Regions from separate parts of the Crossiella sp. NPDC003009 genome, predicted to be linked through region 1. Evidence: riboswitches for the same ligand, from Rfam matches in the RefSeq annotation. Region 1 holds a riboswitch; each other region holds the start of a gene.
The links. A riboswitch is a leader RNA that binds a small molecule or an ion and turns the genes downstream of it on or off. The one in region 1 is predicted to bind S-adenosylmethionine.

Region 1 (10,252 bases):
CCAACCCCCATTAAACCCACCCATCCGTTCCCTCTAGCACCGCCGGATGCCGGCCGGCTGAACCCCGCCCTGCCCTCCCCCCCCCACCACCAAACCCCGCCCACCCGCCAGGCCCGGCGGGGTTCCTCGGCGCGCCGCTAGCCGAGGAACCCCGCCAGCCACATCTCCAGGCATCCCGGGCGGCAGGTGCCTAGCGCCCCGGTCCGGGACACCGCTGTCCTCGGCATCTTGGCGACAGCCGTCCGCAGCATCCGGGCGACAGCCGTCCGCGGCACCCGAGCCGCAGCCATCCCCTGCCCTGGGCTCAGCGCCCCCGTCGCGCCAAGATCAATCGCAGCACGGCTCGCTCCAGCGCGTATCCGGCGTCCGCGGCGACGCCCTTCACGTCCGCGTTCAGCCCGGCCACCAGGTTCATCGCCTCGGCCAAGCCCTCGGGCTCCCAGCCGCGGGACTGGCCCAGCGCCTTCTTGACCTTCCACGGCGGCATGCCCAGCTGACCGGCCAGCGCGAACGGATCGGCTCGTCCGCCGGCCGAGACCCGCGCGATGGTCCGGACCGCGTCGGCCAGCGCGTCCGCGACCAGCACCGGCGGCACCCCGGTCTGCAGCGCCCAGCGCAACGCCTCCAGCGCCCCGGCTCGGTCGCCGGTCACCGCCTTCTCCGCGACCACGAACCCGGTCACCTCGGCCCGGCCCCGGTGGTAGCGGCGCACCGCCTGCTCGTCGACCGAGCCGCCGGTGTCAGCCACCAACTGGGAGGCGGCCGCGGCCAGCTCCCGCAGGTCCGATCCCACGGTCTCGATCAGCGCGGCCAGCCCGGCCGGGTCGACCCGCCCGCCCGCCCGGCGGAACTCTTCCTTGACGAAGGCCTCGCGGTCGGCGGGCTTAGTCAGCTTCGCGCAGGTCGTGATCTTGGCACCCGCCTTGCGCAGGGCGTCCGGCAGTTCCTTGGCGAGCTTGCCCCGCCCGCCGCCGCTGTGCACGACCACCAGCACCACGCCCTCGCTGGGCGCCTTGCAGTAGGAGCCGATCGCCTCCGCGATCTCCTTGCCCGCCTCCTGCGCGGCCTCCAGGACGATGACCCGGCCCTCAGCGAACAGGGAGGGACTCACCAGCTCGATCAGCTCCGGCGGCGTGAGGTCGGTCACCCGGACCTTGGTCAGCTCGGCCTGCGGATCGGCCAGCCGTGCCGCGTCGAACGACGCCTTCACGGCCCGCTCGACCAGCAGTTCCTCTTCCCCGATCACTAGGTGCAGCGGCTCGGGGGTGACGGCTGGGGCGCTCACACCGGCAATCCTTTCACGGGGGTCTGACAGCCCTGCGGCCTCCCGCATACTGGGCTGGCGGTAGCTCTCAGTGGCGACCGTGCCGTACGGTGAGCCACAGACAACTGAATACAGCTCATCCAGAGGGGTAGAGGGATCGGCCCTACGACACCCCGGCAACCGGCACAGGCTCAACGCGAATTCCGCGAGGGAGCAGGTGAACACGGTGCCAAATCCGCCCCGCGACAGCGGGAAAGATGAGGAGATACCTCGCGATGACGACCATCGAGGCGCCCAGCAGCGCCCAGCAGACCCTTGACCTCGGCCCGGCGCGCAGCCTGGTCTGCCGGGAGTGCGGCCACCAGGTCCCACTCGCCGCCGAGTTCGCCTGTGCCGAGTGTTTTGGTCCCCTTGAGGTCGGCTACGACTTCGGGACCGTCCGCCGGGAGGACATCGAGGCGGGCCCGCAGTCGATCTGGCGCTACCGCAACCTGCTCCCGGTGCCGTCCACTGTGGACGCCCACCCGAACACCGACCCCGGCTGTACCAGGCTGGTCCGCGCGGACCGCCTGGCCAAGGCGCTGGGCGTCCGCCGGATCTGGGTGAAGGACGACACCGGCAACCCCACCCACTCGTTCAAGGACCGCGTGGTCGCGGTGGCCCTGGCCGCCGCCCGCGAACTGGGCTTCAAGGTCCTGGCCTGCCCCTCCACCGGCAACCTGGCCAACGCCGTGGCCGCGGCCGCCGCCCGCGCCGGCTGGGAGTCGGTGGTGCTGATCCCGTCCTCGCTGGAGCGGGCCAAGATCCTCACCACCGCCGTGTACGACGGCGCCCTGATCGCCGTCGACGGCAACTACGACGACGTGAACCGCCTGGCCACCGAACTGGCCGCGGACCACGAGGACTGGGCGTTCGTCAACGTCAACGTCCGGCCCTACTACGCCGAAGGCTCCAAGACCCTGGGCTACGAGGTCGCCGAGCAGCTCGGCTGGCGGCTGCCGGACCAGATCGTGGTGCCCATCGCCTCCGGCTCCCAGCTGACCAAGGTCGACAAGGGCTTCCGCGAACTGGGCGAGCTCGGCCTGGTCGAGCAGAGCCCGTACCGCGTCTTCGGCGCCCAGGCCACCGGCTGCTCCCCCGTCGCCGCCGCCTTCAAGGCAGGCCACGACGTGGTGACCCCGGTCAAGCCGGACACCATCGCCCGCTCCCTGGCCATCGGCGCCCCCGCCGACGGCCCGTACGTGCTCGACACGGTCCGCCGCACCAACGGCGCCATCGAGAACGTCTCCGATGAAGAGGTGGTCGAGGGCATCCGGCTGCTCGCCCGCACCGAGGGCATCTTCGCCGAGACCGCGGGCGGCGTGACCGTCGCGACGGCCAAGAAGCTCATCGAGACCGGCCAGCTCGACCCGGACGCCGAGACCGTCCTGCTGATCACCGGCGACGGCCTGAAGACCCTGGACGCGGTGCAGGACCGGATCGGCCCCCGCGCCACCGTCCCGCCGTCGGCCGCGGCGGTCCGCGAGGCCCTCGGCCTCTGATCCCACGCTTCGCCGCACGGCGTGCCGGCCGGTTCTTGCGACCGGGTGGCACGCCGTGTGTGTTCGTGGCGGACGGCGTGGGGCTGCGGCGGATCGGCTGGGTCATCTGGGTGTCCGGGATTTTTCTTTGCCGTGGCGGGAAATCACCGGGCCCTGCGGGCTGGGGGCGATGGCCAGGTCGCCGTCTTGGTCGGTGCGCAGAACCTGGGTGCCCTGGGTGTGGAGGGCGTCCAGGATCAGCGGGCTGGGGTGGCCGTAGTCGTTGTCCGCGCCGACGCTGATCAGCGCGACCCGGGGCCGGACGGTGGCCAGGAACCTGGGCAGGCTGTAGCGGGAGCCGTGGTGGGGGACCTTGAGGATGTCGGCGGACAGCTCGGATCCCTTGTCCGCCAACAGGTCTGCTTGACCGGCTAGTTCGATGTCGCCGGTGAGCAGGACCCGGCCCGCGGTGGTGTGCGCGCGGATGACCAGTGAGGCGTCGTTGAGAGCGGTGCCGCTGGCGCGTTCGCCGGTGGCACCCAGCGCCGTGGGGCTGCGGGGGCCGAGGACGTCGACGGTCAGTGCGGGCCAGGTGGTGCTGGTGCCCGGGTGGAGCTCGATCACGGGCACGCCCGCGACCTCGGTGGCACGGCGAATTTCCTTGACCGCCCAAGGTGGTTGCTGAACAGAGCTGATGCCGACCGCGCCCACCGAGTGCTCGGCGAGGACCTCGGCCAGGCCGCCGATGTGGTCGGCGTGCAGGTGAGTGAGAACCAGCAGCGGGATCCGGTCGATGTCCAGGTCGCGGAGGCAGGCGGTGATGGAGATCGGGTCGGGACCCGTGTCGATCAGCACCGCGCGGCCCGGATCGGCGGTGGCTAGGACGATGGCGTCGCCCTGGCCGACGTCACAGGCCACCACGGCCCAGCCGGGCAGCGGCCAGCCGGGGCGCAGCACCCGGATGGGCACCAGGACCAGGATCGCGAGCAGGGCCGCCGCCAGGAACAGGACGCGGAACCGGCGTCGCCGTAGCAGCAGGGCGAGCACGAGCAGGACGCCGATGAGAAGGAAGGCGCCGCCGGCACCGCTGGGCCAGGGCAGGGTGGACATGGGCACCGCGGCCGCGTGGTGGGCGACGGTGACCAGCCACCACATCGCCGGACCGGTGACGTGGACCAGGAGTTCGGCGGCGCCGGGATGGATCACCGACAGGACGGCGGCCAGCACACCGAGAACCGTGGCCAGGGCGACCACTGGAGCGGCGAGCAAGTTGGCCACCACGGCCGTGAGGCTGAGTTCGCCGGTCATGCCGACCACCACCGGGGCGGTGAACAGGTGGGCCGCGGCGGGGATGGCCAGCGCTTCGGCCAGACCGCCGGGGACGCCGCGTTGACGCAGGTTGTCCGACCAGCGTGGGGCCAGCAGGACCAGGGCCGTGGTGGCCAGTACGGACAGCAGGAAACCCAGGTCGCCGGCGAGTTCGGGATCGGCGAGCAGCAGGATCGTGATGGTGCCCGCCAGGGCGGGGATCGCGGCTCGCTCCCGTCCGGAGGTCAGGGCGTAGAGGCCGATGGCGGCCATGACCGCGGCGCGGAGGACGCTCGGCTGGGGCCGGGCCAGGATCACGAATCCCAGTAGTGCCAAGGCCGCTGCCGCTGTCGCCGTGCGGGGACCGGCACGGAGGGCTTGGCACAGCAGGAGAACCGCGCCGCAGACGATCGCCAGGTTGGTGCCACTGACGGCCAGCAGGTGCGACAGGCCCGCGGCACGGAAATCGGCGACGACCCTGGGTGCGAGGGTCGTGGTGTCGCCGACCACCAGGGAGGGCAGCAGGCCCGCCTGGTCAGTGGGCAGGACGGAGCTGGCCTGGCGGAGGCCGGTGCGGATGTCGGTGGCGGCGCGTTGCCAGAACGGTGGCGTGCCAAGGAGTTCTGGCGCGTTGTGCACTCGGAGCACGGCGGCTGTCAGGTCGCCGGGGCGGGCCGGGGCCAGTTTTCCGGTGGTGCGCAGGCGTTGGCCGGGTGAGACCTCGGACCAGGAGTCGTGCAGGGCGAGCAGGAGGACGGCGCCGCCGGTGGACACCTGGTCGCCGACGGCGTGCGCGGACTCGAGGTCGAGGGTGAGGACGGTGCCGTTGCTGTTGGTGGGGCGGCCGCCGTAGGCCGGGGTGCGCATGGGGCGGGGGTCGCCGGTGATAGTGCCGGTAAGGGTCGCGGTGGCGCCTCGTTCGGCGAGGGCGTGCAGGGGGTGGGTGGCGGTGGCATGGGTTCTGAGGGCGATGCCGATGGCGGCGGCTCCGGCCAGGGCGCAGGCGGTGAGGGTTGCGGCGGCCAGGCGGTGGCGGAGGGATCGGTGGAAGCGGCGGGGCTGGGTGGCGGCCTGGGGTGTCGAGACCGAGGCGGGGGTTGCGGGGTGGGTGGGTTTGCGGGGGCGAGGAAGGAGGCGTGCGGCGGTGACCGCGGCCGCGGTGAGCAGGATCGCGGTCACGGTGGCGGAGAGCCAGCCGGTGTGGAGGCCGAGCAGGGTTACCGCCCAGGTGGCCAGGGCGGCGGGGACCAGGCGTAGGTCCGGGCCGGAGGGTGGGGGCGGCTCGGAGGCTGGGAGCTCGGGTGGCACCGGACGTGACACTTCGGGCGGCTCCGGGGCTGGCGGCTCGGTTGGCACCGGAGGTGACACTTCGGGCGGCTCCGGGGCTGGGGGCATGGGTGGGCCCGGAGGTGACACTTCGGGTGACCCCGGGGCCGGGCACGCGGGTGGGCCCGGAGGTGACGCTTGAGGCGGCTCCGGGGCTAAGGCCTCGGGTGAGCCCGGGGTCACGGGATGTGGTGGCTCCTGGGCTGGTGATGGGTCGCGGAGAACAAGTCGTTCGCGCGGTGCGCTGCTGCTTCCCCCCTTTCCGCGCCTTGTCGCCGTGGGTACGGGTGCACGCTCTCCCCTTTCTCGTGCGTCGGCCACGGCGATCTGCCGCGTCGGACGACTCGTTCTCCGCATGTGTGTCCCTGCCTCGGTGCTCGGTCCCGTTGGTTTGGTCCCTGCTCGGGACCGGCGCCCTGGGTCAGAGGCTCACCAGCTCGCGGAGCCGGGCGAGGCGGGACTCTCCAATACCCTCGATCTCCCGCAGCTGGTCGATCGAGGTGAAGCGGCCGTGCTTGGTCCGCCACTGGACAATGCGCTGCGCCGTCACGGGACCCACTCCTGGCAGTGCGTCGAGGGCGGCGGTGGTCGCGTTGTTCAGGCTGACTTTGGCGGTGCCACCGGGAGGCAAGCCCTGGCTGTCCGGGAGCTGCTCGGGTGGTGGCGGGATACCGACGTGCACTTGCTCCCCGTCGGTCAACCGGCGGGCCAGGTTCAGGCCGTTGAGGTCGACGTTCGGGTGTGCGCCGCCTGCCGCCTGGACGGCATCGGCGACGCGAGCCCCTTCGGTGAGGGTAACCAGCCCGGGTCTGGTCACCCTCCCGACCACGCTGACCACCAATGTGGCGCCGGCGCCCGTGGTGGCTGGGGGTTTGGTGGTCGGAGGGGCGGCGGGACCGGCCGACTGGGACAGCTCCGGAGCGGTCTCCCTGGCCGGCCGGTCCTGCCACACCAGCAGCGCGGTCGTCGCGACAGCCAGGACTGCGACGACCGCCACTGCCAGTGCCGCCGGTCGGCCGGGGTCCCACCTGACTCCCCTCGGACTCCTTGGCAGGAGCCGGGAAAGCCACTTCGGGGTGCGGGACAACGGCCGGGCCGGCAGTTGGTGGCCTGACTCGTCCAGCTGGATGACCTTGATGCCATCCAGTTCGGGGGGCGGGTCGGGGCCGGGTCTTGCGCGTGCGGCGGCGGCCAGTTCGGACAACCGGTTCCGGGCGAGGTCGCGTCGGGTGCTGGTTGCCGCAGTGAGGAAGCGCCACATGGGATCGACGCTAGGGGCGGGGAGGAGGGGGATCCAGCGGGGGCGGGGGTGGCTGTGGATAGGTGGGGTGTTGTGGATAAGTGCTGGTGGGGAGGGCGGAGGGAGCGGTGGTGGGGGTGCGGGTGGTGTAGGGTGCCGCGCTTCGCTGGGAGGCGGGAGGCGGGAGGCGGGAGGCGGGAGGCGGGAGGCGGGAAGCGGGAGGCGGGAAGCGCGAAGGCGGGAAGCGCGAAGGCGGGAAGCGGGAGGCGGGAAGCGCGAAGGCGGGAAGCGCGAAGGCGGGAAGCGCGAAGGCGGGAAGCGCGAAGGCGGGAGCGGCGGACCGAGGCCGAGGCTGCGGTGGAAGAGCGCTGGGCCGCTGACGATTGAGGGTGGAGCGGTGGTGGCGTTAGGCGGGCTGGCGGGGCAGGACGACTACGCCCAGGACGCCGGGGCCGGTGTGGGCGCCTACTACCGCGCCTACTTCGGAGATGACGCAGCCGTCGCAGCCGGGGATGCGTTCGTCCAGGCGGCCGGCCAGTTCCGCGGCGCGCTGTGGGGAGCCCAGGTGGTGGACCGCTACCTCTACCGGGCCTTGGCCCGCTGCTTCGGTGGCCAGGTCGACCAGGCGGGACACGGCGCGGCTGGTGGTGCGGACCTTTTCCAGGGGCAGGATTCGGCCGTTTTCCACGTGTAGCAAGGGTTTTACCGCCAGGGCAGTTCCTAGCAGGGCGGCGGTGGGGGTGATGCGGCCGCCGCGGCGGAGGTGTTCCAGGGTTTCCAGGCAGAAGAAGGTTCTGGTGTGGGTGGCGGTGTGGGTGGCGACCGCTTCGACCTCGGCTGGGGTGGCGGACTGGGTGGCGGCTTTGGCTGCGGCCAGTACCGCGAAGCCCAGGCCCATGGCGGTGGAGCGGGAGTCGACGACGCGGACCCGGTCCGAACCCACCTCCAGCGCGGCCAGGCGGGCGGCGTCCCAGGTGCCGGAGAGTTCGCGGGACAGGTGGATGGAGACGATGCCGGTGGCGCCGGTGGCCAGGGCTTCGCGGTAGGCGGTGGCGAACTCGGCGGGAGTGGGGCGGGAGGTGGTGACGGTGCGGCGTTCGGCCAGGGCCGCCGCCAGTTCGCTGGGGCCGATGTCCTTGCCGTCCAGGCCGCTTTCGCCGTCCACCGTGACGTGCAGGGGCACCTCGTGGATGCCGTGGCGGGTCGCGAAGCCCTCCGGCAGGTACGCGGTGGAGTCGGTGAACACGGCGACGGACACGGGGACGCAGCCTACGGAAGCATCGGGCGGAGCAGGGCGGCCAGTGCCGAGCCGACCTCGGCGTGTGCGGAATATCCCCAGTGCATGCCGTCCGGGTTGCCCGCGCCGCCGAAGATGTGCGGGCGGACCAGGGCCGGCAGGTCGAGCAGGGGGACCTCGGTGCGGGCGGACCAGGCGCGCAGGGCCGCGGCCGCGGGGGCGTGGCCGGTGTGCACGTGGCCGTAGTCGGGTGAGTTGTGCACCGACGGGAGGATGCCGACCACCGGGAGCCCTGGGCGGATGGCGCGGACGGCACGCAGGCAGCGGTCCAGGTAGGCCACGGTGAGGTGCGGGGGCAGGGCCACCGGGTGGCCGCGGAGCATCCTGGCCAGGTGCGGCTGGGCGGCCAGGTAGCTCGACCGGGCGAACCGGCGGAGGGGGTCCGGGCGCAGGTGGCGCAGGCCCTCGCGCAGGTAGGTCGGCAGCGGGCTGGGCAGCGTGTCCATGCTGCCCAGCGCGAGCACCAGGGCGTCGGCGCTGGGCAGCACCGACCACAGCCGGGGGTCGCCGGTGAGCGCCCACCAGCCGTGCCGGGCGGTCCAGCCGAAGCCGGCGAACAGCTCCGCCGCGCGATCCAGCCCGGCCGCGGCAATGTTCGGCCACAGCCGGGGATCGTCGGCGGGCAGCGCGTGTTCCGGGCCGTGGAAGGCCAGCGAGTCGCCCAGGACCAGCAGGCGTCCCCGGCTCAACCAGTCGCCCCCACGTTGTGGCTGATCAGCCGCCACTTGGTGTCGTCGGCGCGGCGGGCGAGCACGGTCCAGTGGCAGTTGTGCAGGCCGCCGAGGGACGGCCAGACCTCCACCGGCAGCGCCAGCAGCCTGGCGATCAGGCCGGTGATCAGGCCGCCGTGCGCGCACAACAGCGCGGTGCCGTCGGTGGTCAGGTCCAGTTCGGAGACGACCTCGACCGCGCGCGCGGCGACCTCCAGCCGGTTCTCACCGCCGGGCGGGGCGAAGGTGGGGTCGGCCCGCCAGCGATCCAGCGCGCCGGGCCAGTCGGCCTCGACCTCCGCGCCGGACATGCCCATCCACTGGCCGACGTCGGTCTCCCGCAGCCGCTTGTCCATCCTCGGCGTCATCCCGGTGGCCGCGGTGAACGCCGCCGCGGTGTCCGCCGCCCGCCGCAGGTCCGAGGTGACCAGCAGGTCCGGTTCCAGCGCCGCCACCAGGGGCGCGGCCCGCTTGGCCTGGGCCAGGCCGATGTCGTTCAACTCGACGTCGAGCTGGCCCTGGAGCCGGCCGGAGGCGTTGTGGCCGGTCTGCCCGTGCCGCCACAGGATCAGCCTGGACAGGGTCACGCCTGGACGTCCTCGTCCGCGGGCTGGTGCGCCACCACGTCGTCGAACTCGATCCGGGGACAGTCCTTCCACAGCCGCTCCAGGCCGTAGAACGAACGCTCCTCGGCGTGCTGGATGTGCACCACCAGGTCCACGAAGTCCAGCAGCACCCAGCGCCCCTCGCGGGCGCCTTCCCTCCGCACCGGCTTGCTGCCGGCCTCGCGCATCTTCTCCTCGACGCTGTCCACGATCGCCTGCACCTGGCGCTCGTTGGGCGCCGAGGCGATCACGAAGACGTCGGTGATCACCAGCTGGTTCGACACGTCCAGCACCACGATGTCGTGGGCCTTCTTGTCGGCCGCCGCGAGCGCGGCGACGTGGGCCAGCCGGCGGGCCTCCTCGGTCGCTGACACGTTGCTCCTCCCCGTGCGACCTTCGGGGTCCGCACAGGTCACTCAGGGTACCGGGCGGTCAGGGCGCCGGGTCGCGGTAGAGGTTCCGCTTCGAGATGTACTGCACCACACCATCGGGCACCAGGTACCAGACCGGCATGCCCTTGGCCACGCGCTCCCGGCAGTCGGTGGAGGAGATGGCCATCGCGGGCACGTCGACCAAGCTGACCGCGCCGCGCGGCAGGTGGTCGTCGTCGAGCTGGTAACCAGGCCGGGTGACCCCGACGAAGTGGGCCAGCTCGAACAGCTCGTCCGCCCGCCACCAGCCGAGGATCTGCTCCAGCGCGTCCGCGCCGGTGATGAAGAACAGCTGATCGTTCGGATGCTGTTGGTGCAGGTCGGAGAGGGTGTCGATGGTGTAGGTGGGCCCGGTGCGGTCCACGTCGACCCTGCTCACCGAGAACCGGGGGTTGGACGCGGTGGCGATCACCGTCATCAGGTAGCGGTCCTCGGGCGAGGACACCACGTGATGTTCCTTCTGCCACGGCCGCCCGGTCGGCACGAAGATCACTTCGTCCAGGTCGAACCGGGCCTGCACTTCACTGGCGGCGACCAGGTGCCCGTGGTGC
Region 2 (10,252 bases), on a different contig from region 1:
ACAGCAAACCACATCTCTCCACCCGGCCCCCGTCACGTTGCGAAGCTAGGGCGGCGGCAGGTTGCAGGGGCCGGGTGGAGAGATGCGGTCAGCAGTCTCCAGGCCGTACGGAGAAGACGAGAGGCCCTCTTGGTGGGTTTTCACCCCAAGGCAACGGCTTTCTCTACCAGCTGTCCGCGCGCAGTGAGTCCAACGCCGTCTGCAGGTCCGCCGGGTACTCGCTGGTGAACTCCACCCATCCCTCATGTGCCGGGTGGTGGAACCCCAATGACCGCGCCTGCAACCACTGCCGCGTCAAGTTCAGTTTCTTCGCCAGCACCGGATCCGCGCCATACGTCAAATCCCCCACGCACGGATGCCGCAATGCCGAGAAGTGCACGCGGATCTGGTGCGTCCGGCCGGTCTCCAGCCGCACATCGACCAGTGACGCCGCCCGGAACGCCTCCATCACCTCGTAGTGCGTGACGCTCGGCTTGCCGCTGGCCACCACCGCGAACTTGTAGTCCTGTCGCGGGTGCCGGTCGATCGGGGCGTCGATCGTGCCCCGGCTGGGATCCGGATGTCCTTGCACCAGGGCGTGGTACCGCTTCTCCACGGTCCGTTCCTTGAACGCCCGCTTCAGCACCGAGTACGCGTGTTCGCTCTTGGCCACCACCATCACGCCGGTGGTGCCCACGTCCAGCCGGTGCACCACGCCCTGGCGCTCGGCCGCGCCGGAGGTGGCGATCTGGATCCCGGCGGCGGCCAGGCCCGCGACGACCGTGGGGCCGGTCCAGCCGGGGCTGGGGTGCACGGCGACGCCTACCGGTTTGTCGATGACCACGATGTCGTCGTCCTCGTACAGCACGACCAGGCCGTCCACCGGGGCGGCGAGCACCGGGACGGGGTGTTCCGGTTCGGGGAGGGTGACCTCCAGCCAGGACCCGGCTACCAGGCGGTCGGACTTGCCCGCGGGCTGGCCGTCGAGCAGGACTCCGCCGGTCTCGGCCAGGCCGGCCGCGACCGTGCGGGACAGGCCCAGCAGTTTGGACAGGCCCGCGTCCACTCGCATGCCGTCCAGGCCGTCCGGCACCGGCAGGGTCCTCTGGTCACTCACGCGTTTTCCTCCACCGTGGCCTCGGCCTTCGTCTGGTCTGCTCCGCGCCCCGGCCGCTTGCCGTCGTAGTCGACGCCGAAGAGGGCCAGCAGCACCAGGAGCACGCCGCCGCTGACGATGGCCGCGTCGGCGATGTTGAACACCGGCCACACGCTGCCGTCGGGGGCGAACAGTGACAGGAAGTCCACCACATGTCCCTCGGCGAAGCCCGGCGGGCGGGTCAGCCGGTCGGCCAGGTTGCCCAGCGCACCGCCCAGCACCAGGCCGATGCCCACGGCCCAGCCGGTGGAGCGCAGCCGGGGCGCGAAGATCAGGATGGCCAGCACGACCAGCGTGGTGATCAGCGTCAGCAGCCAGGTCTGGCCGGGGAACAGCGAGAACGCCGCGCCCGGGTTGTGCAGCAGCACCAGGTAAAGCGCGCCACCAGCCACCCGGACCGGCGGCTGCCCGTTGAGCGCGGCGACCGCGAGGTCCTTGGTGATCAGGTCCGCCGCGAAGGCCGCCAGCGCCACCAGGGCGAACGGCACCAGGCGGCGGGGCGGCTTGTCGTCGGTGCTCACCGCCCCATTGTCCCGTACGCCGGGACCGCCCCCGACCTCAGGCGTTAATGAATGGCGGCAGCGGCCTCGGGTCGTTCACCGGGGCCCACCGGCCGTCCACGATCTCGTACTTCCAGCCCGGCCCGTGCTCGACCAGCTCGCGCAGCGCCAGCAGCACCCGGTCCACGTGCTCGGCGGTGGTGCCCAGACCCAGGCTGACCCGCAGCGCGCGGTCGCTGTCCGACCCGGCCTGGCCCAGCAGCCGCCGGGTGGCGATGTGCGCGCAGAACGCGCCGTCGCGCACCCCGATCCCGTACTCGGCGGACAGCGCGGAGGCCAGCAGACCCGGGTCCTGACCGTCCACCGTGAAGCTCACCACACCGACCCGGTCCTGCCCCGCGCCGAAGATCGACAGCTCCCGCAGGCCGGGGATGGCCTTGAGCCCGGCGCGCAGCCGGGCGAACAGCTCGGCCTCGTGCGCGATGACCGCGTCCCAGCCGTGCTGGGTGATGGCCTGGCAGGCGCTGGCGAAGGCGTGCACGCCGACCACGTTCGGCGAACCGGCCTCGTGCCGCTCCGGCGCGGGCGCCCAGCCCACGCCCAGGTGGTCGCCCCAGTCCACCACGTGCTTGGTGGCGCCGCCGCCGACCAGGTACGGCTCGGCCTGGTGCAGCCAGTCCGCCCGGCCGACCAGCGCGCCGCTGCCGTAGGGGGCGTAGAGCTTGTGCGCGGAGAGCACCACGTAGTCCACGTCGAGCTGCTGGATGTCCACCGGGCGGTGCGGGGCCAGCTGCGCGGCGTCCAGCACGATCCGCGCGCCGAAGCGGCGGGCCACCGCGGCCAGCTCGCGCACCGGCCACAGCTCACCGGTCACGTTGGACGCCCCGGTCAGCACCACCAGCCGCGCGCCCTCCGGCGTGTTGCGCAACGCCTCGGCCAGCGCGCCGATGGCGCCCTGCGGGGTGTCCGGGGTGGCGATCCGGGTGACCCTGGGGCCGCGCCACGGCAGCAGCGCGGCGTGGTGGTCGGTGTCGAAGGTGACCACGCTGGTGCCCCTGGGCACGCTGCGGGCCAGCAGGTTCAGCGCGTCGGTGCTGTTGCGGGTGAAGACCACCACGTCGCTGGCGTGCGCCCCGACGAATCGCCGCACCACGTCCCTGGCCTGCTCGTACACCTTGGTGCACACCTGCGAGGCGAACCCGGCGCCGCGGTGCACGCTGGCGTAGTAGGGCAGCAGCTCGTCCACCGCGTCGCGCACCGCGGCCAGACACGGCGCGCTGGCCGCGTGGTCGAGGTTGGCGTAGGTCACCCGCTCCCCGGTGACCAGCGGCACCGCGGTGTGCGCGCCGACGACGGCGGGCACGGCGGCAGTGGTGGTCGCGGCAGCGGTGGTGGCGGTGGCCTGCGCGGGGATGACAGCGAGCGACATACAACCCTCCGGGGTCCTGATCGGACCTGCCAGGAGGTCCGCGCTTGCCCGCCGCACCTCGCGACGGACCAGGTCCTCACCCGGAGCACCCCACCGCGGTAGGAGGGTTGCCGACCAGCAAGCCGGGGCTGTGCGCTGGTACTCATGACCTTGGCCCCGAAGTTAGCCGACGGACCGGCGACTTGGGAAGCCCCCTTTCCAGATACCGGGAAGCCGCTGGCCACCCGGCTTCGCCGAACGGGCAGCTGGCCGGGCACCGGTTGGGGCGAATTCCCATGCGACGCCGAGTTGATATTTCGACCCGCCCTAACCTGGCCGGACGGGTGAATCCGCCCGGGAATTCCGCACCAGGGGGCTTTCATGGAGAGAAACGGCACCAGCAGAATTCGGCGCGGCTTCGTGCGATTAGCCGTGGCGACGATGATGATGAGCAGCGCGGCACTGGGCGCGGCGGCCGCGGCACAGGCCGCGCCCGCCGAACCGCCGATCCCGGCCGAGACCGCGCCGGCCGGGGTCACGACCAAGCTCGCGGCACCCAACGGCCTCGCCGCTCCGCTTCTTTGCAGTGGTCACGCCGTCGAGCACGGCAACTGGAACAACGCGGACCCGAACGCCACCGGCATCGCCAGGGCCGAGCTGCGGGACTGCCAGTCGGTCACCGTCTGCGAAGGCTCGATCTGCCGCATCGTGCACGACGCGGGCTGGACCATGCGCCTGTTCGGGAAGTGCTCACCGACCAACTGCGACTGGGGCTGGAGCAATTCCGAGTTCCGCCAGTCCACCGGTCACATCCACGCCTTCTACGACCAGGGATACGCCAAGCGGCACGTCTGGGCGAAGATGTCGCAATACCGTCCCGGCCAACTCTGGATTGCCTGGAGAACTGATTTCGTCGACCCGAACCGGCCGGACTACGAAGTGCAGGAATGGTTCTACCGCGGCTGAGCGCGCAGTGACGCACACCACCGGGACGGCCTCACCACGGGCCGTCCCGGTCGCCGCGCTCAGACCCGGAACCGGCCGGGCAGCGACACGCTGAACCCGTCGCCGACCCGCTCCGCGCGCCCGGCGTACTGCTGCGCCCCGGCGTGGAACCGCCAGGCGCCCAGCACCTTCCCGTCCACCGGCACCCCGGCCTCGGCCGCGACCCAGGTGCTAACGTCCTCGTAGGACAGTCCACTCCAGTCGGCGTCCGCGCTGGGCACCGCGCCCAGCTGCCACAGCGTGAAGTGCACGTGCGCACCGCTGCTGGACCCGCCGCAGGGCAGCGCGTTCCCGGTGCGCCCCAACGGGGTCCCGGCCGAGACGGACTGCCCGTCGTGGACCTGGATGTCCTCAAGGTGGTAGTAGCCGGTGCGCCAGCCGCCCGCGTGGTCCACGGTGACCCAGTCGCCGCCGGAGCAGCGCTGGATCCGCACCGTGCCCTCGGCCGCCGAGCGGGCGACGCCGTCACTGGGCGAGAAGTCGATCGCGTTCTTGACCCCGCTCTGCCCGTTGTCCGAGTGCACGCCGGCCGAGTAGGTCTGCTGGCCGGTGGCGAAGGGCAGGGCGAGCACCGGGTCCGCCAGCGGCGTGGCCACCGCGGCGGGTGCGAGCAGCAGGCCGCCGGAGAGCAGCGCGGCGGCGAGCAGCCAGGTGGGACGGCGGTTCCCCGACATCGTGGACTCCTTACAGGGGGCACCCTTTCGGGTGAAGGAGCCATGAAGTTAGCCAGTTGGGCGCGAGCCGTCAGGCCCCAAACGATGTCGGCCGAATGGCCTAGCCGACCGCACCCCAGTCGTTGGCCAGCAGGATCTTCACCGCGTGCACCGTCGCATAACCCCGCCACTCCAGCGCGCCCGCGGGCGAGGCGGAGGCGAAGTCCACCAGCCAGCCGCCGTCGGCCTGCTGGAGCCCGGCCAGCCGGTCCAGGTCCCGGGTGATCACGTTGGCCGGCAACAGCTCCCGCAGCGGGCGGTGCGGTTCGGGCGCGAAGTCCAAGGGGTACAGGGCTTCGTCGGCCTGGCCGCCTTCGACCGGCCGGATCCCGTCAGCCGGCAGGTGCTCGGCCAGCCGCCGCAGCTCCGGCAACGCTTCCGGCCGGGTGTCGCACAGCGCGTCCAGCACCGCCAGCGAGTAGCGCAGCTCCAGGGTGCCGCCCGGTTCCGACTGGGTGGTGATCCGGTGCCAGCAGTAGTCCACCGCGGCGGCCAGCCACGGGTGCGCGGCCACCGCCGGGTCCAGGGCGGCCACCGGCAGCGCGTGGCTGACCACGGCGGCGGTCAGGTGCAGCGAGGACTCCGCCGGATCGGCCGCGGCGAACCAGGGCGCGGTGCCGGCGGACTCGCGCATGGGCAGCACGAACGGCAGGCCGCCGTCGGGCAGGCTGACCGCGCCGAGCCAGTCGCACAGGCCGCGGCTCAGCTCGGGGTCGCCGCCGGCCTCGGCGAGCACCTCGAAGGCGTGCATGGCGTTGAGCGGCTGGCTCTCCGGCGAGCGCAGATCGGGTTCCAGCGCCCAGCCGAAGCCGCCGTCGGGGTTGCGGTAGGCAGCCAGTGCGGTGAGCAGCGCGGCGCGGTCCGGCTGCCCGGTGAGCAAGCCGAACCGGCGACGCTCCAGCAGGCGGCCGTGGGTGGTCAGGAACCGGGAGGCCTCATCGAGTCGCACCCGGCCATGGTGGCCGCCGCGAGCAGCCCCGGCTTGATGAAACCGGCCATAAAACGGCTTGGCGCGAATGGCAGACTCGGCCCCGATGGAACACGTGATCGTGCGCTTCGACGAAGGCGGCACCTACAGCGACGCGGATCCCTACCTGGACCTGCTGCCCGATCTCGCGCCCCAGCTGCCGCCGGGTGCGCGGGCCTTCGCCACGGACCCGGAGCACTACGACTTCTTCGGCAAGCGGTGCGTGAAGGACCTCAAGCCTGCCGAACTCCGGGCCGACGGCGACCAGCTCGTGCTGGAGCTGCGGCACAACTGCTGGAAGCACGACGCGGACCTGGTGCTGCGCTACACCGGCGTCGCCGAGCACTCCTTCGACCCGCCGGGCGAGCTGCCCAGGGAGGTGTTCCTGGACGAGCTGCTGCCGCACGAGCGCGGGGTGCGGCACGAGATCGTGTGCCTGACCGGGACCATCGTGGTCGTCGCCGCGGACGTGACCGCGGAGTGGGTGCCGACGGACTGCATCGGCTAACCGTCGCCGCGCTCACCGCGCCAGTGCGCGTAGCGGCCGGCCCGGTCGATGGCGCGGATGCGTTTCTCCGCCTCGTCGCGGGCGGTCTCGGTGGTGACCACCAGCAGCTGGTCGTCGAACTGGAGGCGGGTCACCGACTGTGGCGTGAAGCCCTTGCCCGCGCGGACCACCAGGCTCACCGTGGCGCCCCCCGGCAGGCGCAGCTCGGAGACGTAGACGCCGTGCAGCTTGGAGCCCTTCGGGATGCGGATCTGCAGCAGCTCCGCGCCCAGCTCGTCCAGCGGACCGGCGTCCACCTGGACCTCCTGCATCTCGCCCCTGCGCACCAGCCCCAGCCAGCGGGCCAGCACCGGCAGGGTGCTGCCCTGGATCAGGGTCAGCAGCACCACCAGCACGAACACCACGTCCACCAGGGTCTGCGCGCCCTCCACGCCCTGGGTCACCGGGATCATCGCCAGCACGATCGGCACCGCGCCGCGCAGGCCGGACCAGGCCAGGAACGTCTGTTCCCGCCAGGGCAGGCGGAACGGGGTGGCCGAGAGCGCCACCGACAGCGGGCGGGCCACCAGCAGCAGCACGCCACCGGCGACCAGGGCCGGGATCAGCACGTCGAACAGCCGGGACGGCGAGGCGTACAGGCCCAGCAGCACGAACAGGCCGATCTGGGCCAGCCAGCCGAGGCCCTCGGCGAAGGAGAGCGTGTCCGCGCGGTGCGGCAGCCGGGCGTTGCCCAGCACCAGCCCGGCCACGTAGGCCGAGAGCAGGCCCGCGCCGTGCACGCCCTGGGCGGCGGCGTAGGCCAGCACGCACACCCCGACCGTCGCGAGTGGATAGAGACCGGTGGCAGGCAGCGCCGCCCGGCGTAACGCGGCCGCGCCCAGCCAGCCCATCCCGATGCCCAGCGCGGCGCCGATCACCAGCTCGTAGACCACCAGCGCCGGTGTCCACCAGGTGAACGGGTCGGTGCCGGCCAGCAGCACCACGGCCAGGAACACCGGCGCGTCGTTGAGCCCCGACTCCAGTTCCAGCGCACCGGCCAGCCGTTTGCTCACCCCGACCCCGCGCAGCACGCTGAACACCGCGGCCGCGTCGGTGGAGGAGAGCACCGCGCCCCACAGCAGCGCGGTGCGCCACTCCAGGTCCAGGATCAGGTGCAGCAGCCCGCCGGTGACCGCGATGCTCACCGCGACGGCCACTGTGGACAGTGCGATACCCAGGCCCAGCGCGGGTTTCACCGCCGACCAGCGGGTGGTGAGGCCACCCTCGGCCAGGATCAGCACCAGCGCGGCGATGCCGAGGGACTGGGTGAGGCCGGCGTCGGAGAACTGGATACCGAAGCCGGACTCGCCGATGACCAGCCCGATTCCGAGGTACAGCAACAGAGACGGTAGGCCGAGCCGGACGGACACGCGCACGGCGAGCACCGCCGCCAGGAGCACCCCGGCGCCGATTCCGAGCACGGTCGTCAGGTCGGTCATACGGCGCCTCCGGACATCAGACTAAAACTCTGGCGTGTCCATTGTGGCTGCTCAGAACCCATTTTTCGGGAATTGCGATGAATCGTGCATGACTCTGTACCCAGAGGCACTGGCCGGGATAAGCTTGGGGAATCACCCCGAACCGTTCTCCTTGCTGAGCAATGCCGCCATCGAGGCGTCCAGGTGCGCCCGCCGCTGCGCGCGCGAGCGGGGCATCGCGGCCGGGGCCATCCGGAACAGGTGCGCGTGCCCGAGGTAGGCGCTGTAGGCCAGCACCGCGCGCCGCCTGGCATCCGCCTTGCCGAAGCCGCACTGGGCGAAAAGCGTTGACAGGTAAGCGATCCGGCGGTCGGTCACCCGGTCCAGCACCGGCCGGATGACCGGATCGTCGCCCGCCGCCAGCAGGGCCAGCTCTACCGCGTTGCCCTCGGGCCGGTCCAGCACACTGGCGAAGAGCAGCCGCAACCGGTGCGCCGGATCGGGTTCCTGTTCGGCCAGCGCGATCACGGCCTCGGTCTGCTCCAGTTCCCAGCGCTCCAGGGTGGCCACCAGCAGCGCCTCCCGGTTGGCGAAATGCCAGTAGGCACTGCCTTTGGTGGCGCCGACCCGGACCGCCAGCGGTTCGATGGCCACCGCGGCGAGGCCGCCCTCGGCGAGTGCGGCCAGCGCGGCGGTGGTCCAGTCCGCGCGGGTTTTCCTGATCTTGGCTGGCACGACCGTACGGTACCGTACGGTCGTGCCGGCCAAGCACCGTCAGGACTTGGCGACCGCGACCCGCACCGCGGTGCCCTCGCCCACCGAGCCGCCGAACCCGGCGTCCCCGGCCGGACCGTGGGTCAGCGCCACGGCCAGCGTCTCCGCCGCGATGAACTCCGCGAAGCGCTCCACCGCGGGACGCACCTCATCCGGCACCTCCACGGTCAGCGCGATCCGGTCCGAGACGTCCAGCGCCGCCTCCCTGCGGGCCTGCTGGATCACCCGGACCAGGTCGCGGGCCAGGCCCTCGGCGGCCAGCTCCGCGGTCACCTCGGTGTCCAGCACGACCAGGCCGGAGCCGCCGGGCAGCGCGGCCGCCGCGCCGGGGTCGGAGGAGACCAGCCGCTGCTCGTACTCGGCCGGCAGCAGCTCGATCCCGGCCGCCACCACCGCGCCGGTCGCGCTGGTGGTCCACTCCCCCGCCTTGACCGCCTTGATCACCTTCTGCACGTCCTTGCCCAGCCGGGGGCCGCAGACGCGGGCGTTGACCGCCAGCTCGACCCGGCCGTGCGCGGCCACGTCGGTGGTCAGCACCACGTCCTTGACGTTGACCTCGTCCCGGATCAGCTCCTGGAACGGGGCCAGGTCCCCGGCGTAGGGCGCGGCCACCACCAGCTTGGCCAACGGCAGCCGGACCCGCAGCTTGTTCGCCTTGCGCAGGGACAGCGCGGTGGAGCAGACCTGCCGCACCTCATCCATGGCCGCGACCAGCTTGTCATCGGCAGGCAGGTCGGCCACCTCGGGGAAGTCGGTGAGGTGCACCGAGCGCTCGCCGGTCAGCCCGCGCCAGACCGCCTCGGTGGTCAGCGGCAGCAGCGGCGCCACCGTCCGGCAGACCACCTCAAGCACGGTGTGCAGGGTGTCCACCGCGTCCTGCTCACCGGCCCAGAACCGCTCCCGGGAACGGCGCACGTACCAGTTGGTCAGCACCTCCAGGAACTCCCGGACCGCCTGGTGCGCGGTGGACAGGTCGTAGGCGTCCAGCGAGGTGCGCACCGCCTTGACCAGGTCGTGCGTCTTGGCCAGCACGTACCGGTCCAGCACGTGCCCGCTGTCGACCCGCCACTTGCCCTCCACCCCGGCCGCGTTGGCGTAGAGGGAGAGGAAGTACCAGGAGTTCCACAGCGGCAGCACGGCCTGGCGCACCGCGTCCCTGATGCCGCGCTCGGTCACGCTCAGGTCGCCGCCCCGGGAGACCGGGCTGGCCAGCAGGAACCAGCGCATGGCGTCGGAGCCGTCCCGGTCGAAGACCTCCCGGACGTCCGGGTAGTTCTGCTTCGACTTGGACATCTTCTGCCCGTCGTCGCCCAGCACGGTGCCGTGCACCAGGCAGTTGCGGAAGGCCGGCCGGTCGAACAGCGCGGTGGCCAGCACGTGCATGGTGTAGAACCAGCCGCGGGTCTGCGCGGTGTACTCCACGATGAAGTCACCCGGGTAGTGGTCGTCGAACCACTCGCGGTTCTCGAACGGGTAGTGCACCTGGGCGAAGGACATGGAGCCGGACTCGAACCAGCAGTCCAGCACCTCCGGCACCCGGCGCATCATCGACTTGCCGGTCGGGTCGTCCGGGTTCGGCCGCACCAGGTCGTCCACCACCGGGCGGTGCAGCTCGGTCGGGCGCACGCCGAAGTCGCGCTCCAGCTCATCCAGCGAGCCGTAGACGTCCATCCTCGGGTAGGCCGGGTCGTCGGAGACCCACACCGGGATCGGCGAGCCCCAGTACCGGTTGCGCGAGATCGACCAGTCGCGGGCGTTCTCCAGCCACTTGCCGAACTGCCCGTC
Region 3 (10,252 bases), on a different contig from region 1:
CGACGCGGTCCGCGCCGCGGCCACCGCGCTGCGCGCCGGACGGCACCGCTTCGACCGGGAGGAGCTGGGCGAGCAGGTCCGGATGGGCGCGGACGGCACCCCGACCTCGCGGGTGGACGACCTGGTGGAGAACGCCATCGCCGAGGCCGCCGCCCGGCACGGGGTCAACCTGCTCAGCGAGGAGGCCGGTTTCCTGGACCACGGCTCCGCGCTGACCCTGGTGGTCGACCCGGTGGACGGCACCGGCAACTCCGCCGCCGGGGTGCCGCTGAGCTGCTTCGCCGGGGTGCTCGCCCTGGACGGCACGCCGATCGAGGCGCTGACCTGCTGGTTCGACACCGGCCGCTGCTGGTACGCGCGCGCTGACGAGCCGACCGAGTACCGCACCACCGGCCGCACCGCGCTGGACGGGGCCCAGTTGTGCCTGCAACGCCCCAAGCAGAACCAGGACACCTGGTCCCGGCTGGCTGCCCGCGCCTCCAGGGTGCGCGTGCTGGGCACCACCGCGCTGGAGTGCGCGCTGGTCGCCGAGGGCTCGGTGGACGCCTACGCCGACCCCGGCTCGGACACCCACCGGATCATGGACCTGGCCGCCGCCATGGTCACCGTGCCGGCCGCGGGCGGCGTGGTGATCGACGCGATGGGCCGGCCGCTGGAACTGGACGTGGACCTGACCCGCCGCTGGTCCGGCATCGCCGCCGCGACACCGGCGCTGGCCGAGGAGATCGCGGCGGTGGTGTTCAGCGCGCCCGCTGGTTGACCGAGCAGGCCACCGCGGCCCCGCTGGTCAGCAACCGCTCCAGCGGCGCCGCCTTGGCCAGGCACTCCAGCCACTCCGCCTGCGGGTCGGAGTCCGCGGTGATGCCGCCACCGACGCCGAGCCGCAGCTCGCCGTCCTGGATCTCCAGCGTGCGGATGGCCACGTTCAGCTCCAACCCGGCCACCGGCGAGGCCAGGCCGACCGCGCCGCAGTAGACCTGCCTGGGCTGGTCCTCCAGCCCAGCGATGAGCTCCAGCGCGCGCACCTTGGGCGCGCCGGTGACCGAGCCGGGCGGGAAGGTCGCGGCCAGCAGCCCGGCGTCGTCCACCTCCGGCCGCAGCTGACCCTCCACAGTGGACACCAGGTGCCAGACGCCGGGCGCTGGCCGGATCTTCAGCAGCTCGGGCACGATCACCGAACCGGGCACGCAGACCCGGCCCAGGTCGTTGCGCACCAGGTCGACGATCATCACGTTCTCCGCGACGTCCTTGACCGAGCGGCGCAGCCGGGCCGCGTTGCCCTCGTCCTCAGGACCGCGCCTGGGCAGCGTGCCCTTGATCGGACTGGACCGCACGGTGCGCCCGTGCCTGGCCAGGAACAGCTCGGGGGAGAAGGAGACCACCGCGCCCCAGTCCCCGGCCAGGTAGGCCGCGCGGGCCGGGTCCAGCCGGGCCACGCCCTCGGCGAACAGCTCGGCGGGGTCGCCGTCGAACTCGGCGGTGAACTGGGCGCACACGTTGGCCTGGAAGATCTCCCCGGCCGCGATCTGCTCCACACAACCGGCCACCGCCGCCCGGTGCCGGGCGGCCGAGGCCCTGCGCAGTGGCCCGGCCCGCCACGGCCGCCGGGCCGGCTCGGTGCTCGCGGCCACCAGCTCGGCCAGCTCCGCGGCCAGCGCGACGGGTTCCGCGCGGTTGTCCGGCACCAGCGCCTCGAACCACCACTGCCCGCCGTGGTCCAGCCGCAGCACGTGGTCGGCCCAGCCCCAGACCGCGTCCGGCAGCCCGCGCGGCGCGGTCCAGGCCCCCGGATCGGTGAGCCCGTAGCCGAGGAAGCCGAACCAGCCGCCGCCGACCGTGCCCGGCGGCACCGGCCCGGTCACCGTCGGCTGGAGGCAGGGCACGGTGTGTGCCACCTCGTCCGCCACCGGGTTGACCTGCACCGAGGGCAGCAGCACGGCCCGCGCGCCGAACCAGTCGCCGCTGAGCGCGGCCGGCGGCGGCAGACCCAGCTCGTGGGCACGCGCGACCAGCCGCCGGAACACCAGTTCCGGGGCGGACCGGCGGCCGACGGGCCGGGTGAGCACGTGCACGCGCGCATCATGACCGGTGGGGCTGTTTCAGAACAGTGAATGTGGCCAGGTGAACTCAGGCGGTCGCAGCTGTCTCCTAGGCTTGGTCCCCGTGGCTGACCACGGACGCAAGGGCGACCCGCCGCCGCTGCCGGAACCGCTTCCGGCGCCGGTGGTCGACGCGCACACCCATCTCGACGCCTGCGGCTTCACCGATCCCGACTCGGTGCGGGCCGCGCTGGACCGGGCCGACTCGGTCGGGGTCGGCCGGGTGGTGACGGTGGCCGACGACCTGCCCTCGGCGCGCTGGGTGGTGGAAGCCTCCGCCTGGGACGACCGGCTCTTCGCCGCGGTCGCGCTGCATCCCACCCGCACCAGCGTGTTCGGCGACGCCGAGCGGGCCGAGCTGGAGAAGCTGGCCGCCGCGCCCAGGGTGGTCGCGGTCGGGGAGACCGGGCTGGACTACTACTGGGACTACTCGACCCCGCAGGACCAGGACCCCGCCTTCCGCTGGCACATCGACCTGGCCAAGCGGCTGGACAAGGCGCTGATGATCCACGACCGGGACGCGCACGAGGACGTGCTGCGCATCCTGGACGAGGAGGGCGCGCCCGAGGCCGTGGTCTTCCACTGCTTCTCCGGGGACGCCGAGTTCGCCAAGCGGTGCGCGGACAAGGGGTACGTGCTCTCCTTCGCCGGGCCGGTGACCTTCCGCAAGTCCGCCGACCTCCAGGAGGCGGCCCGGCTGGTGCCCGCCGACCAGTTCCTGATCGAGACCGACGCGCCCTTCCTGACCCCCCATCCGTACCGGGGCAGGCCCAACGAGCCGTACGCCGTTACCTATACAGCGCGTGTCATGGCGTCACTCAGGGGAGTGGATGTGGCCGAACTCGCCGCGAACACCTCCGCCACCGCCGAACGGGTGTTCCGGCTGGCAGAGCGGTCGGCAATGGAGTGAGGACGCGCAGTAACCGTTTACCGTTGCTGTGGTGCACGTCACAAGCGGCCGAACGGGCCTTTCCATAGCCCCCCGGTACTCGTTACTGTCCCGTGATCGTTCCCGGGGCATCAGGTTCCGGGAATGGTTCGCACCCACAGGGAGACGTGTGTCGGGGCTCGTCGACCAGCAGTGGCGCGCCTGGCATGAACACCGCCTCCTGGAGGTATCGACCCCGTGACCGGAACCGGCAGACCCCGTGGTGTTGCCGTGGGCACTGGAACGTTCGAGGACTCCACTCCTTCGGACTCCTGGTTTGAGCAGAACCCCGCGCACAACGTCGCCGTGCTGGACCGGCCGGCGTTCCGGGGCGTCAACCTGGACCACCCCAGCCACCCGTCGATGTCCCTGAACGTCACCACCGATGACGTGCTCCAGGTCCTCGGCCCCGACGCCTACGCGCTGCTGGACAGCGTGGACGTCGACATCGACGAGCTGATCGGCCTGCTCAACGCCGAGACCACCATGCTCCCGGCGCTGCGCGACCTCCGTCCCGAGGACGATGAGGACCGCGCCGCCAGGGACCGCGGCGAGATCCCGCCGGTGCTGGTCGAGGCCGTCACCGACTGGAAGCGCCGCTTCCTCAAGGCCGGTGTGGCCGCCGCGCTGGTCACCCTGACCGGCGGCGGCGCGGCCGCGGTCGCGATGGACAAGCAGGTCACCGTCGACATCGACGGCACCCAGCAGACCGTGCGCACCTACGCCAGCACGGTCGCCCAGGTGCTGGCCGACCAGGGCCTGACCACCCAGGCGCACGACGCGCTCAGCCCGTCCCCGCAGGCCTCCATCGCCGACGGCGGCAAGATCGTGCTGGAGCGCGGCCGTCAGCTGAAGATGACCGTGGACGGCCAGACCACCGAGTCCTGGGTGCGCGCCCGCACCGTCGGCGACGCGCTCAACCAGCTCGGCATCAACCACGACGGCGCCTGGCTGTCCAAGGACCGCACCGCGGCCATCCCCACCGACGGCCTGGCGCTGGAGATCAAGACCCCGAAGAACGTCACGCTCTTCGACGGTGGCAACGAGCCGCAGCGGATGAAGACCACCGCGCTCACCGTCTCCGAACTGCTCCAGCAGCTCCAGCTCAGCCTTGGCCCCGACGACCAGGTCAACCTGGGCGCGGACGGCAAGATCAGCGACGGCGCGGAGATCCACGTCAGCCGCACCGGCGTGACCGTGGTGAACAAGAAGGAAGCCATCGAGCCGACGGTCGAGAAGACCGACGACCCGACCATGATGCGCGGTGAGCAGAAGGTCGAGGACCCGGGCACGCCCGGCGAGCAGATGGTCACCTACCGGGTCACCATGAAGAACGGCAAGGAGACCGCCCGGGAGAAGCTGGGCACCAAGGTCGTCAAGGAAGCCAAGCCGAAGAAGATCCGGGTCGGCACCAAGGTGCCGCCGGACGGCGCGGTCTGGGACCGGCTGGCGCAGTGCGAGGCCACCGGCAACTGGGCGGCCAACACCGGCAACGGCTACTACGGCGGCCTGCAGTTCAACGCCGGCACCTGGCGGGCCTACGGCGGCGCGCAGTACGCCGCCCTGCCGCACCAGGCCAGCCGGGAGCAGCAGATCGCGGTGGCCACCAAGCTGCGCGACGCCCGCGGCGGCTACGGCGCCTGGCCGCACTGCTCATCGAAGCTGAACCTGCCCAAGTAGTCTCTGGCGGGTGACTGAAACTCCGGCACCGGCCGGGCCGCAGGGCGTCTCGCTCCTCGGCCCGGCCGATGTGCGTCGGCTGGCGGCCGAGCTCGACGTGCGTCCCACCAAGAAGCTGGGGCAGAACTTCGTGCACGACCCGAACACGGTGCGCCGCATCGTGTGGGAGGCCGGGCTCTCCGCCGACGACGTGGTGCTGGAGGTCGGCCCCGGCCTCGGCTCGCTGACCCTGGCCCTGCTGCCCGCCTGCGCGGGCGTGGTCGCGGTGGAGATCGACCCGGTGCTGGCCGGACTGCTGCCGGCCACTGCCGCCGAGCGCGCGCCGGAGCTGGCGGCGAACCTGCGGGTGGTGCTGGCCGACGCGATGCGGGTGCGCGCCGCCGACCTCGGCGAGCCCGCGCCCACCGCGCTGGTGGCGAACCTGCCCTACAACGTGGCCGTGCCGGTGGTGCTGCACCTGCTGGCCGAACTGCCCTCGCTGCGCCGGGGTCTGGTCATGGTGCAGGCCGAGGTGGCCGACCGGCTGGCCGCCGGTCCCGGCAGCCGGATCTACGGCGTGCCCAGCGTCAAGGCCGCCTGGTACGCCGCGATGCGCCGGGCCTCCGCGGTGCCGCGCGCGGTGTTCTGGCCGGTGCCCAACGTGGACTCCGCGCTGGTCGCCTTCACCCGTCGCGCCGAACCGGAGGGCGCGGACAAGGCCGCGGTGTTCGCGGTGATCGAGGCCGCCTTTTCCCAGCGCCGCAAGGGCCTGCGCGCCGCACTGGCCTCCTGGGCCGGTTCGGCCGAGCGGGCTGGCCGGGTGCTGGCCGCGGCCGGGATCGAGCCGACCACCCGGGGCGAGCAGCTGGACATCGCCGCCTACGTGAAAATCGCCAAGGCCGAGGCCGAGCTCGGGGAATAACCACGCCGCGTGACCCGTTGAACCCGAGGGGTGCGTTCGCCGACGCTCGGTTGTCCGTTACAGCTGTGATCTGGCGAACGAACCACGGCCGAACGGGCGGATGCACTTGCTTTTCCTCTGTTGGCTCAGTTGTACTGTTCGAGTAATCCATCCCGAGCGGCCGAGAGACCTGGATCTGTGACGCCGCAGCAACCACCCAGCAATGGGCAGGTGCTACCGCCAGGAGCGATGGAGCAGACATGAAGCTCATGCGCGTGCTGACGCGTCGACGGGTAGTCGATCACGGTCGTCGTACGGTCTCCGGTTGTCGGTCCTGACCGGACTTCCGCCGCTCTGACGGCGTTCTCCTCCTCCACACGCTCTACCCGCTTACGTCCGGAGCACCGGACACACAGGTGTGCGCGGGCCGCCGAGCGCGGCACCGCCCTGCCATGGAGACATCGTGATCACAGTTGAGAACCTGACCAAGGCCTACCGGGGCCGCAGTGGCACGACCGTCGCGCTCGACGGCGTCTCGCTCCAGGTCCCCGCTGGAACGGTGTGCGGCGTCGTCGGGGAGAGCGGCGCGGGCAAGTCCACGCTGGCCCGCTGCATCGCCCTGCTGGAGCAGCCCGACTCGGGCGGCATCCTGGTCGACGGCACCGACCTGGTGACCCTGCGCGGCTCCGCGCTGCGCGCCGCCCGTCGCCAGATCGGCGTGGTGCCGCAGAACGACTCGCTGCTGCGCCAGCGCACCGCGGCGGGCAACATCGCGCTGCCGCTGGAGGCCGCCGGCGCGCCGGTGGAGTCCAGGCGCAAGCGGGTGGTCGAGCTGCTGGACCTGGTCGGCCTGGCCGACAAGGCGGGCAGCTACCCCGACCAGCTCTCCGGCGGGCAGCGGCAGCGGGTGGCCATCGCCCGCGCGCTGGCCGCCAACCCCTCGGTGCTGCTGGCCGACGAGCCCACCTCCGCGCTGGACCCGGACACCACCGCCTCGGTGCTCACCGTGCTGGACCGGGCCCGCGCCGAACTGGGCGTGACCGTGCTGGTGGTCACCCACGACATGGGCGTGGTCCGCCGGATCTGCGATGACGTCGCGGTGCTGGACCGCGGCCAGGTGGTCGAGCACGGCAAGGTGCTCGACCTGGTCACCCAGGCCGGCTCGCGCACCTCGGGCGCGCTGCTGCCCGGCGTGGAGGACATCGTGCGCGCCGGGGACACCGACGCCCGCTTCGACCGGGTGGCCGACGTGGTGCTGGTCGGCTTCGCCGCCGTCGGCGCGCTGCTGCCCGAGGCGGCCAGCCGCTTCGAGGTGGACCTGAACCTGCTGGGCGGCGGCATGACCCGCCTGGCCGACACCCCCGTGGCCCGGTTCCGGGTCGCGTTGACCGGAGCCAACGCCGACGCCGCCTTCGACTGGATCGCCGACCGCGGCGCCGTCGTCCGCCGCCGGCCGACTGTGCTCGCTGGAGGAGCAGCCGCGTGAAAGAGGCAACACCCTGGGCGGAAGTCTTCGACAAGCTCGCCCAGGCGGGGGCCGAGACCGGCCTGATGGTCGGACTCGGCACCCTGTTCGCGGTGCTCGGCGGTCTCCCGCTCGGCGTCCTGCTGCACGCCAGCGCGCCGGGCGGGCTGCGGCCGCAGCCCCTGGTCTACCGGGCGCTGGGCTTCGTGGTCGACCTGACCAGGTCGCTGCCGTTCATCATCCTGCTGGTCGCGCTGATCCCGGTGACCAGGGCGCTGGCCGGCAGCTACATCGGCAGCGGCCCCGCGGTCGTGCCGCTGGCCATCGGCGCGATCCCGTTCCTGGCCAGGCTGGTGCAGTCCGCGCTGCGGGAGGTGCCTGCCGGCGTGGTGGAAGCCGCGCTGACCACCGGGGCGAGCAAGCCGAAGATCGTCCGCAGCGTGCTGGTCAAGGAGGCCGGTCCCTCGCTGATCGCGGCGGTCGGGGTCACCGCGGTGGCGCTGATCGGCTACTCCGCCATGGCGGGCGCGGTCGGCGGCGGTGGCCTCGGCAACCTGGCCATCACCTACGGCTACCAGCGCTTCGACTCCCGTCTTCTGTACAGCTCGGTGATCGTGCTGGCCGCGCTCACCTTCCTGGTGCAGATTCTCTTTGATCTTGTTTCGCGCACGGTCGACCGTCGCCGCCAGATCACCGTCTAGAAAGGACAGCTCCAATGCGGGTTCCCGCCCTCATCGCGACCGTCGTCACCGCCGCCCTCGTCCTCACCGCCTGCGGTGCCGGCGGGGACAACGCCGCCAACCAGGACTCCGCGCTGCGGGTCGCGGTCAGCCCGGTGCCGCACGCAAAGATCCTCAACTGGGTCAAGGACAACCTGGCCGCGAGCAAGAACCTCAAGATCGAGGTGGTGGAGTTCCAGGACTACGTGCTGCCCAACACCTCGCTGGTGGACAAGCAGCTGGAGGCCAACTACTTCCAGCACGTGCCCTACCTGACCGAGTTCCTCAAGGAGCGCGGCGGCGACCTGAAGTTCGTCGCGCCGGTGCACATCGAGCCGCTCGCGGTCTTCTCCAAGAAGGTCAAGAACATCGCCGACCTGCCGAACAACGCGAAGGTGGCGCTGTCCCAGGACGCGGCCAACCAGACCCGCGCGCTGCGGCTGCTGCAGGCGAACAACGTGCTCAAGCTCAAGCCGGGCAGCGAGCAGGGCGCCGCGCTCAAGGACGTCGCGGAGAACCCGAAGAACATCAAGTTCGTCGAGCTGGAGCCCGCGCAGCTGGCCCGCAGCCTGGACGACACCGACGCCTCGGTGGTCAACGGCAACTACGCCATCGACGCCGGGCTGGACCCGATCAAGGGCTCGCTGGCGGTGGAGAAGGCCGAGCAGAACCCCTACGCGAACGGGCTGGTCACCCGGCCCGAGCTGGCCGAGGACAAGCGGATCAAGGCGCTGGCCGAGCTGCTCACCTCGCAGCAGACCAGGGACTACATCCAGAAGGAGTTCGGCGGCGCGGTCATCCCGGCCTGACGTTGGCGGCAACCGGCAGAAAGTCGTCCGCGGAGCAGGAGCCGGGCGTGTTTTCCGGGGCGAGCACGTACGCTGACAGGGTGCTGGCAGTCGTTCCGCCCCCGGTCATCGTCCGTGCCCCGGCCAAGGTCAATGTGCACCTTGCCGTCGGTGATGTGCGCAAGGACGGCTACCACGACCTCATGACCGTCTTCCAGGCCTTGTCCCTGAACGACGAGGTCACGGTCTCGGTGGCCGAGGAGCCGGGGATCGAGGTGGTCGGCGACAGCGCGGACATGGTGCCCGCCGACTTCTCCAACCTGGCCTGGAAGGCCGTGACGGCGCTGGCCGAGTACGTGGGCCGGGACCCGAAGGACCCCAGGGTCAGGGTGCACATCCGCAAGGGCATCCCGGTGGCCGGCGGCATGGCCGGTGGCAGCGCGGACGCCGCGGCCACCCTGGTCGGCCTGGCCTCGCTGTGGAAGCTGGAGATCGGCAAGGACGAGCTGGCCGACGTGGCCGCCGCGCTCGGCGCGGACGTGCCGTTCTGCCTGCACGGCGGCACCGCGCTCGGCTCCGGCCGGGGCGACCGGCTGGTCCCGGTGCTGGCCCGCCACCAGTTCCACTGGGTGCTCGCGCTGGACCACGAGGGCCTGTCCACGCCCTCGGTCTTCCACGAGCTGGACCGGCTGCGCGCCGAGGGCGAGCCGCCCAGGGTCGGCGCGGTCGAACCCGTGGTGGAGGCGCTGGCCACCGGCGACCCCCGGCAGCTGGCCCTGCTGCTGGGCAACGACCTGCAGGCCGCCGCGGTGTCGCTGCGCCCGTCCCTGCGCCGCACGCTGCGCGCGGGCGTGGACGCGGGCGCGCTGGCCGGGATCGTCTCCGGCTCCGGCCCGACCTGCGCGTTCCTCTGCCAGGACGCCGAGTCGGCGGTCCGGGTCGCCGCGGAGCTGGCCGGGGTCGGCGTGTGCCGTACCGTGCGAGTGGCACAGGGGCCGGTGCACGGCGCCAGGGTGATGAGCGTCGAGGAGTCCCCTCGCTCCGCTCCGCCCGAGGTGCACGCGTAGTTCCTGCTGCGCGGACGGCAACTCATAGTGGAGAACGCGAACTTCTGATGGTCAACCTGGTCAACCTGGAGTCCGTGTCCAAGTCCTACGGCGTGCGGCCGTTGCTGGACGCGGTGTCCCTCGGCGTGTCCCAAGGCGACCGCATCGGCGTGGTCGGGCTCAACGGCGGTGGCAAGACCACCCTGCTGGAGGTGCTCGCCGGGGTCGAACCGCCCGACGAGGGCCGGGTCAGCCGGAGCCGGGACCTGCGGATGGCCGTGGTCACCCAGCGCAGCGAGCTGCCAGAGGGCGCCACCGTGCGGTCCCTGGTGCTGGACCCGCTGGGCTTCGCCGCCGAGCACGAGTGGGCGGCCGACCCCAAGGCGCGCAACGTGCTCGACGGGCTCGGCGTGACCGCGCTCGGCCTGGACAGCCCGCTGGCCGAGATGTCCGGTGGCGAGCGCCGCCGGGTCGCGCTGGCCGCCGCGCTGGTCCAGGAGCTGGACCTGGTGGTGCTGGACGAGCCGACCAACCACCTGGACGTGGAGGGCGTGCGCTGGCTGGCCGAGCACCTGCTCACCCGGCGCGGCGCGCTGGTGGTGGTCACCCACGACCGGTGGTTTCTGGACACCGTGTGCACCAAGACC

Region 2: another riboswitch for S-adenosylmethionine. It lies ahead of ACWDY5_RS39065 (aminotransferase class V-fold PLP-dependent enzyme); the one in region 1 lies ahead of thrC (threonine synthase).
Region 3: another riboswitch for S-adenosylmethionine. It lies ahead of ACWDY5_RS24880 (methionine ABC transporter ATP-binding protein); the one in region 1 lies ahead of thrC (threonine synthase).

What each region holds. Positions count from the first base shown of each region.
Region 1 is NZ_JBSFUA010000055.1:40,262-50,513, reverse strand. Features, by position in the region: gene holA (DNA polymerase III subunit delta) at 305-1,285, opposite strand; SAM riboswitch class I at 1,398-1,528, shown strand; gene thrC (threonine synthase) at 1,540-2,805, shown strand; gene ACWDY5_RS35955 (DNA internalization-related competence protein ComEC/Rec2) at 2,908-5,400, opposite strand; gene ACWDY5_RS35950 (helix-hairpin-helix domain-containing protein) at 5,840-6,679, opposite strand; gene ACWDY5_RS35945 (DegV family protein) at 7,065-7,916, opposite strand; gene octT (diglucosylglycerate octanoyltransferase) at 7,928-8,644, opposite strand; gene ACWDY5_RS35935 (histidine phosphatase family protein) at 8,641-9,252, opposite strand; gene rsfS (ribosome silencing factor) at 9,249-9,644, opposite strand; gene nadD (nicotinate-nucleotide adenylyltransferase) at 9,703-10,252, opposite strand, start outside.
Region 2 is NZ_JBSFUA010000071.1:21,980-32,231, reverse strand. Features, by position in the region: gene ACWDY5_RS39075 (RluA family pseudouridine synthase) at 164-1,051, opposite strand; gene lspA (signal peptidase II) at 1,093-1,656, opposite strand; gene ACWDY5_RS39065 (aminotransferase class V-fold PLP-dependent enzyme) at 1,694-3,064, opposite strand; SAM riboswitch class IV at 3,100-3,214, opposite strand; gene ACWDY5_RS39060 (hypothetical protein) at 3,425-4,009, shown strand; gene ACWDY5_RS39055 (M23 family metallopeptidase) at 4,069-4,722, opposite strand; gene ACWDY5_RS39050 (hypothetical protein) at 4,823-5,710, opposite strand; gene ACWDY5_RS39045 (hypothetical protein) at 5,796-6,236, shown strand; gene ACWDY5_RS39040 (potassium/proton antiporter) at 6,233-7,714, opposite strand; gene ACWDY5_RS39035 (TetR family transcriptional regulator) at 7,847-8,428, opposite strand; gene ileS (isoleucine--tRNA ligase) at 8,468-10,252, opposite strand, start outside.
Region 3 is NZ_JBSFUA010000026.1:25,045-35,296, forward strand. Features, by position in the region: gene ACWDY5_RS24855 (inositol monophosphatase family protein) at 1-760, shown strand, start outside; gene ACWDY5_RS24860 (aminodeoxychorismate synthase component I) at 741-2,072, opposite strand; gene ACWDY5_RS24865 (TatD family hydrolase) at 2,164-3,009, shown strand; gene ACWDY5_RS24870 (transglycosylase family protein) at 3,391-4,707, shown strand; gene rsmA (16S rRNA (adenine(1518)-N(6)/adenine(1519)-N(6))-dimethyltransferase RsmA) at 4,718-5,608, shown strand; SAM riboswitch class I at 5,753-5,843, shown strand; gene ACWDY5_RS24880 (methionine ABC transporter ATP-binding protein) at 6,051-7,073, shown strand; gene ACWDY5_RS24885 (methionine ABC transporter permease) at 7,070-7,753, shown strand; gene ACWDY5_RS24890 (MetQ/NlpA family ABC transporter substrate-binding protein) at 7,768-8,580, shown strand; gene ACWDY5_RS24895 (4-(cytidine 5'-diphospho)-2-C-methyl-D-erythritol kinase) at 8,661-9,626, shown strand; gene ACWDY5_RS24900 (ABC-F family ATP-binding cassette domain-containing protein) at 9,674-10,252, shown strand, end outside.